2 regions of the Bacillus sp. V2I10 genome follow, and region 1 is predicted to be linked to the other one. Evidence: predicted binding sites of a transcription regulator. Region 1 holds the regulator's gene; the other holds the start of a gene.
The links. Region 1 encodes CtsR, which represses protease genes until heat stress. Its sites were predicted from a motif close to ATGGTCAATAAAGGTCAAACA; they were not measured.
Positions count from the first base shown of each region.

Region 2: clpP (ATP-dependent Clp endopeptidase proteolytic subunit ClpP) is a predicted target of CtsR. The motif match lies at 2,345-2,365, and genes of this name have one in related genera.

Region 1 covers NZ_JAUSYV010000001.1:258,835-262,255, forward strand. Annotated here, with positions in the region: gene clpC (ATP-dependent protease ATP-binding subunit ClpC) at 1-25, opposite strand, end outside; gene mcsB (protein-arginine kinase McsB) at 22-1,113, opposite strand; gene mcsA (protein-arginine kinase activator protein McsA) at 1,115-1,660, opposite strand; gene QFZ72_RS01465 (CtsR family transcriptional regulator) at 1,677-2,138, opposite strand; rRNA gene rrf (5S ribosomal RNA) at 2,868-2,983, opposite strand; rRNA gene QFZ72_RS01475 (23S ribosomal RNA) at 3,074-3,421, opposite strand, start outside.
Region 2 covers NZ_JAUSYV010000001.1:845,047-848,467, forward strand. Annotated here, with positions in the region: gene QFZ72_RS04285 (gluconeogenesis factor YvcK family protein) at 1-69, shown strand, start outside; gene whiA (DNA-binding protein WhiA) at 122-1,072, shown strand; gene QFZ72_RS04295 (HPr family phosphocarrier protein) at 1,098-1,355, shown strand; gene clpP (ATP-dependent Clp endopeptidase proteolytic subunit ClpP) at 1,690-2,289, opposite strand; tRNA gene QFZ72_RS04305 (tRNA-Arg) at 2,770-2,845, shown strand; partial or broken gene QFZ72_RS04310 (peptidoglycan recognition protein family protein) at 3,354-3,421, shown strand, end outside.

The sequences.
Region 1 (3,421 bases):
GCTCAGTGAATCTTCCAAACATCATACTTCATCATCCTCCATCCTTCTGACCATTTCTAGGTTTAATCTTTCTCTTATTAAGGAAGCTCTTCTTATATCCCGTTCATCCGGTCTTAAAGCCCCGCCCGAATACTGCTGCAGAAAACCAGGCTGAGTTAAAATCATTAACTCATTTAATATGTTTCTGGAAATGTCTTTAATAATATTTAAGTCTATTCCCAGCCTGACATCTGATAAACATTTGGCGGCTTCTTTAGACTCGATTATACGGCTGTATGTCAGAGTGCCGAGAGATCTGAACACACGGTCTTCAAGCGGTATCTGCGACGTTTTATATAAGGCTTCGCGTGCAGAACGCTCTTTGTCAATCAGCTGATGGACAACACTCAGCAAATCCTCTACTATATCGTCTTCAGACTTCCCCAGTGTAATCTGATTTGAAATCTGAAAGATGTTACCTAATGCTTCGCTGCCTTCCCCGTAAATTCCTCTAACAACCAGACCTAATTGATTAATTGCCGGAATAATCCGGTTCATCTGCTGTGTCAGGACAAGTGCAGGCAAGTGCATCATAACAGATGCTCTAAGGCCTGTTCCGACATTCGTCGGACAGCTTGTTAAGTATCCTCTCTGCTCGTCAAATGCGTAATCTACAGCGTGTTCCATCCAATCGTCCAGCCCGCTTGCTGATTTTAATGCTTCTTTCAGCTGAAGGCCTGGATATAAACATTGAATTCGAATATGATCCTCTTCATTCAGCATAATGCTGACTTCTTCATTTTCTGATAATAAACATCCTCCAAAAGAAGAATCTTCCGCTAAATTCGGACTAATTAAATGTTTTTCAACTAAAACCCTTTTTTGAATGGGCAGCAGATCTTCCATCCTGAGCATTTCAAGCTTGCCAATTTCATTCACACTTTTATCCGAAAAAGTTTCTTCAAAAAGGGATAAAATTTCCTGCGATTCTTCGTTTGACGCAATTGTTGGAAACTTATATTTCTCAATATTTCTTGCAAGCCTGACCCTGCTGCTGAGAACAATGTCAGAATCAGGTCCTTCCTTGCTCATCCAGGCGCTCATTGCCTGATTGATAAATTGCTGGAGTGACATATCAGGATTCTCCTCCTCTGGAACTTTTTAATTTCAGTTCAAGCGAACGGATTTCATCTCGAGTCTCAGCAGCTTTTTCAAATTCTTCTTGCTGTATCAAATCCTTAAGATTCTGTTTTAATAACTCTATTCGTTTGCGGACGTGAATGCTACCGCCAATTCGTTCAGGAATTTTACCCGCATGAACAGTGTTTCCGCTATGGACCCTTCTTAAAATAGGATTTATCTGATCATTAAAAGTCCGATAGCACTCCGAACAGCCAAAACGGCCGACTTTTGTAAACTGCTGATATGTCATCTGACATCTGCTGCACTGCAAAACTTCATTTTTCTTAAAAACATCCTGTTTAGTTTTTGAAATAGAAGGTTCCATATTTAATAAACCTGCTAATAAGTTATTGATTGAAAAACCAGTACTGTTGTCTATAAACATCGAACTGTTATCCTGTGCACATTGTTCACAAATATGAATCTCTGTCTTTTCGCCGTTCACTACTTTTGTAAAATGAAAAGTTGCCGGCCTTTCATTGCAATCCTGGCAAATCAAGTCTGTTCACCTGCTTTCATCGGTATTTCAAGGAAGTCAGCATAGCTTTTATCATCCTTGCCCTTAACTCGTCTCTATGCGGCAAATCAATATATAAGACGGAACGGTCAATTACACTCAACATAATCTTCGCTTCACGTCTTGAAATCACTTCTTCATTAACCAGCCTTAAAATAAGATCTTCAGCAGCGGTTTGCGAAATCCGTCTATCGATAATTCCCAATATCTGATCAATTAAGTGGGCAGCATCATTCGATTTCACCTTAATGATACGAATGTAGCCTCCGCCGCCTCTCTTGCTCTCTACTATATACCCTCTTTCAATAGTAAAACGCGTATTAATCACATAATTTATTTGTGAGGGCACACATTGAAACTTATCCGCAATCTCGCTTCTTTTGATTTCAACGATTTCTTTGCCGCTCGTAGTAAGCACCTGCTTCAAATACTGTTCAATGACATCCGAAATATTCCGCACTCCGCCTCCCCCTAACTTGACTTTGACTATATTTGACTTTAACACTAATATAAAACGAAGTTCAATTTTTTTCAACTTATAACCACTAATTTACCTATTTCCATTATTAACGGCAGTGAAACATTTTTAAACAGGAATTACCATTTTATTTATTGGCTGCTTAAAGGAATTTATAAATAAGGAGTAAAAGCATGGAGGGGTTATATTATATATACGTCTAATAAAATGGATTCATGAAAGGGAATATCTTTTTCTAATTAGAATGTCGGTTTATTACCTTCCTCACCGCTCATACATTATTTGAGACCGTTCAGACCGGCTGAAGCACTGTAGTTTGCAAATGCTATAAATGATGAATTTACCAAAGGCAGCTAGATAAAGAGCAATTTCGGGAGTATTTTGATATGTACTGGTTCTCATTTTGAAACTACTCTTCTTATTTTGAGCCTCATCCCCATCATACACTGGTTTATCTCCTTCCTAGAAGAGCATTTATGTACACTCACCGGTCATTTGTGCTCGTTCAAGGCCAAGTTATAAGCGCTCGAACAAAATGCGCGCTCTGCACGGTTTTATGGTCGTGCAGCCATTCCTTCTAATCGGTGCAGTCCTACTAAAAAGCAAAACCAGCTTCCAACCGCCATCCCTGTAATTGTCCTTTGTCCTTTGCCATTTTATCTTTTACATACACAAAAAAGAACAGCATCTCTGCTGTTCTTTTTTATGCGTGCCTGGCAACGTCCTACTCTCACAGGGGGAAACCCCCAACTACCATCGGCGCTAAAGAGCTTAACTTCCGTGTTCGGCATGGGAACGGGTGTGACCTCTTTGCCATCATCACCAGACAATATGCAATTGATTAGAAAGAATGTTATTCTTTCAAAACTAAATAACGTTTGATAACAAGATTCACTTACATTTACACATATTAGACTGTGGTTAAGTCCTCGAACGATTAGTATCTGTCAGCTCCACACGTCACCGCGCTTCCACCTCAGACCTATCAACCTGATCATCTTTCAGGGTTCTTACTCACTTGCGTGATGGGAAATCTCATCTTGAGGGGGGCTTCATGCTTAGATGCTTTCAGCACTTATCCCTTCCGCACATAGCTACCCAGCGATGCCTTTGGCAAGACAACTGGTACACCAGCGGTGCGTCCATCCCGGTCCTCTCGTACTAAGGACAGCTCCTCTCAAATTTCCTGCGCCCACGACGGATAGGGACCGAACTGTCTCACGACGTTCTGAACCCAGCTCGCGTACCGCTTTAATGGGCGAACA
Region 2 (3,421 bases), 590 kb from region 1:
TACGAAAATAACGTCATCCGCCATGATACGGTTAAAGTTGCCAAGCTGCTGTATGATATGATCACATAAAAAATAAAGAGTGCAAACGAATGCATTCATAAGGATTGGAGGGTGCAGAGAGATGTCCTTTGCTTCTGAAACAAAAAAAGAATTAACCAACATAGAGTCTAAAGCCTGTTGTTTAAAAGCAGAGTTATCTGCACTCATCCGAATGAACGGCTCTCTTTCTTTTTCGAATCGAAAAATAATTTTGGACATTCAAACCGAAAATGCAGCAATAGCTAGAAGAATATATACTCTCTTAAAAAAGCAGTATGACGTTTCTGTCGAGCTGCTTGTGCGGAAGAAAATGCGTTTGAAAAAGAATAACGTCTACATCGTTCGGCTGATAGAAAAAGCTCGTGAAATATTAGAGGATCTGGGCATCCTCGGAGAAAATTTTACGTTTGAGAGAAGTATTTCCGAGGAGCTTGTCAGAAAGAAATGCTGCAAGCGATCCTATATAAGAGGTGCCTTTTTGGCAGGAGGTTCTGTCAATAATCCGGAGACTTCATCCTATCACTTAGAAATTTTTTCATTATATAAAGAGCACAATGACTCTCTATGTGAATTAATGAATTCCTTCCATTTGAACAGCAAAACACTCGAACGGAAAAAAGGATACATTACCTATTTGAAGGAAGCCGAGAAAATATCTGATTTTCTCAGCATTATAGGCGGTCATCAGGCACTCCTGCGCTTTGAAGATGTGCGGATTGTCCGCGATATGAGAAATTCCGTTAACCGCCTCGTCAATTGTGAAACCGCTAACTTAAACAAAACAATTGGTGCAGCCATACGCCAAGTCGAGAATATAAAATTTATCGATGAAAAAATGGGTCTTGAAGCACTGCCCGACAAATTAAGTGAAATTGCACGTCTTCGGGTAGAGTATCAGGATGTTACGCTTAAAGAACTGGGTGAAATGGTATCAAGCGGCAAAATCAGCAAGTCAGGCATTAATCACCGTCTGAGAAAACTTGACGAGATTGCAGAACAACTAAGAAATGGCCAGCCAGTAACGATCAAATAAAAAGGGGAAAGAAGAGGGGATTCATATGGTTGAGAAACAGGTCGAAGTTCGTTTAAAGACAGGCTTACAAGCCCGTCCAGCAGCACTTTTTGTACAAGAGGCTAATCGTTATTCATCAGACATCTTTTTAGAAAAAGACGGGAAAAAAGTGAACGCGAAGAGCATCATGGGGTTAATGAGTCTTGCAATCAGCACTGGCTCAGTGGTTACTCTTATCGCAGAAGGCCATGACGAGTCAGAAGCATTAGAGGTTTTATCTCAATATGTGAAGCAAGAAGCTTAAAAACGGCCTTTGGCCGTTTTTTTTGATTAGGAGGTATTTGGAAAACAGAAAGTATTTCGCTGACTTTGTAAAGTATTTTACGGGTTTTCGCTAGTAAAAAGGATATTTCGGAAAGTAAAAGTCACTATTTGGAAAGTAAATCAGCTTACAGCAGGAAAAAAGGAGGATTTCGCTCAATCTGGAAAGTGTTTTACGGATTTTCTTTAGTAAAAAGAGGATTCTGGAAAGTAAAATCCACGATTTGGAAATCATGCCTCAAGTCTATTGGAAAAGCCAATTTACTAAGAAGAAAACAAAAAAACAGAACGGCCTAAGGCCGTTCTGCTGTATCTTATTATTTATTATCAGGCAGTGTATTGCGAGTCATCACTTTATCAATCAAGCCGTACTCAAGTGCACGTTCTGCCGTCATGAAGTTGTCACGGTCTGTATCGCGAGCGATCACTTCCATTGGCTGGCCAGTACGGTCAGCAAGAATTTGATTCAGCTTATCACGCAAGAACAAGATGCGTTTTGCAGCGATCTCAATTTCAGTTGCCTGTCCTTGAGCTCCGCCAAGAGGCTGATGAATCATAACTTCACTGTTTGGAAGGGCATAGCGTTTGCCTTTTGCACCGGCTGCAAGGAGGAATGCTCCCATTGACGCGGCCATACCGATGCAGATAGTTGATACTTGTGGTTTAATAAACTGCATTGTATCGAAAATCGCCATACCGGCTGTAATAGAACCGCCAGGGCTGTTAATGTAGATTGAGATGTCTTTCTCTGGATCTTCAGCTTCTAAGAACAAAAGCTGGGAGACAATTGAGTTTGCCACGTTATCGTCAATCCCGCTTCCAAGCATGATAATGCGGTCTTTTAAAAGACGTGAGTAAATATCGTATGCACGTTCACCGCGGTTCGTTTGTTCAATAACTGTAGGTATTAAATTCATCGTATTTTCCTCCTTTTAAATAAAGGTAAATTTTATGTACTCTCATCATACAACTATGGTCAATAAAGGTCAAACGAAACGCTGTTCTTTGATGCTTTTTCTTGCAGCTTATAATATATGCAGCAGTTGCTGACTGTAACCATGTTACCCAATTATTCTTTCTTTCAAACGGTTGAGTGAAGCTGTTTCATGCCTCATTTTTTCTGCGTATGATAGAACTTCAATAGTGGTCTTTCCCAAGCAGGCTGTAACATAAGTATTCGGCAGGCACTTTAAAATATCCTTTATATTTCCGTTCGGCAGCTGATAAAAGGAAAGCATTTTTTAATGATCACCCTATTTGGTTCAGCGCTTTATATCTTAGAAATCCCCCGTTTTCTTCAGGAGTTTAGTCCTTTCAGCCTGCAGAATAAAAATACCGCTTGATACATAGGTAGTTTTTATCGTATAATAGCGCTACTGACTAATAAATTTTTATATGCGCTCGTAGCTCAGTTGGATAGAGCGGTGGTTTCCGGTACCACGTCTGTCGGGGGTTCGAATCCCTTCGAGCGCGTCACTTATAGAAAGAGCTGGTTTTTAATTAAACCAGCTCTTTCTTTTTTTGTTGGAGGCTCTTTCAATTGAGCTAATCACAAAAATGGTTAAACCCACAATTCGCCGGCTAATCAATAATTGAAAATAGCTAAAAAAGCGGAAAATCGGCTAGAACAAATGGAATTTATGCTAATAAAACAGCGGTTTATGCTAAAAAGACTTTCTGTGCGGCCGTCAAAGATTAGCAGGACGCCTATACGGACTGAGTTGACCGGTACAAGCTCCAACACAAAAGCTCATTTGTCAGAAATGGAGCTGAGCAAATAGCTCTGCTATTTTGAATGCTAGATTCTATTATAGATTCCTTAAAAATAGACGAATGACCCAAGAGAGGCGCCTTTCCAAAAGGCGTCTCTTTCTCATTTACTATAATAAGGGGTGATAAGCATTGAGTGTTTCTCAAAAATATCAAATATATCCGTCTTGGAAATGCACGTTCAGGGGAAAAACTGACTTGACCTCTATTTATAGTCTCTCACGAAACGGCAAATAACTCGGCTGATGCTGACGATCACTTTAATTATTTTAACAACTC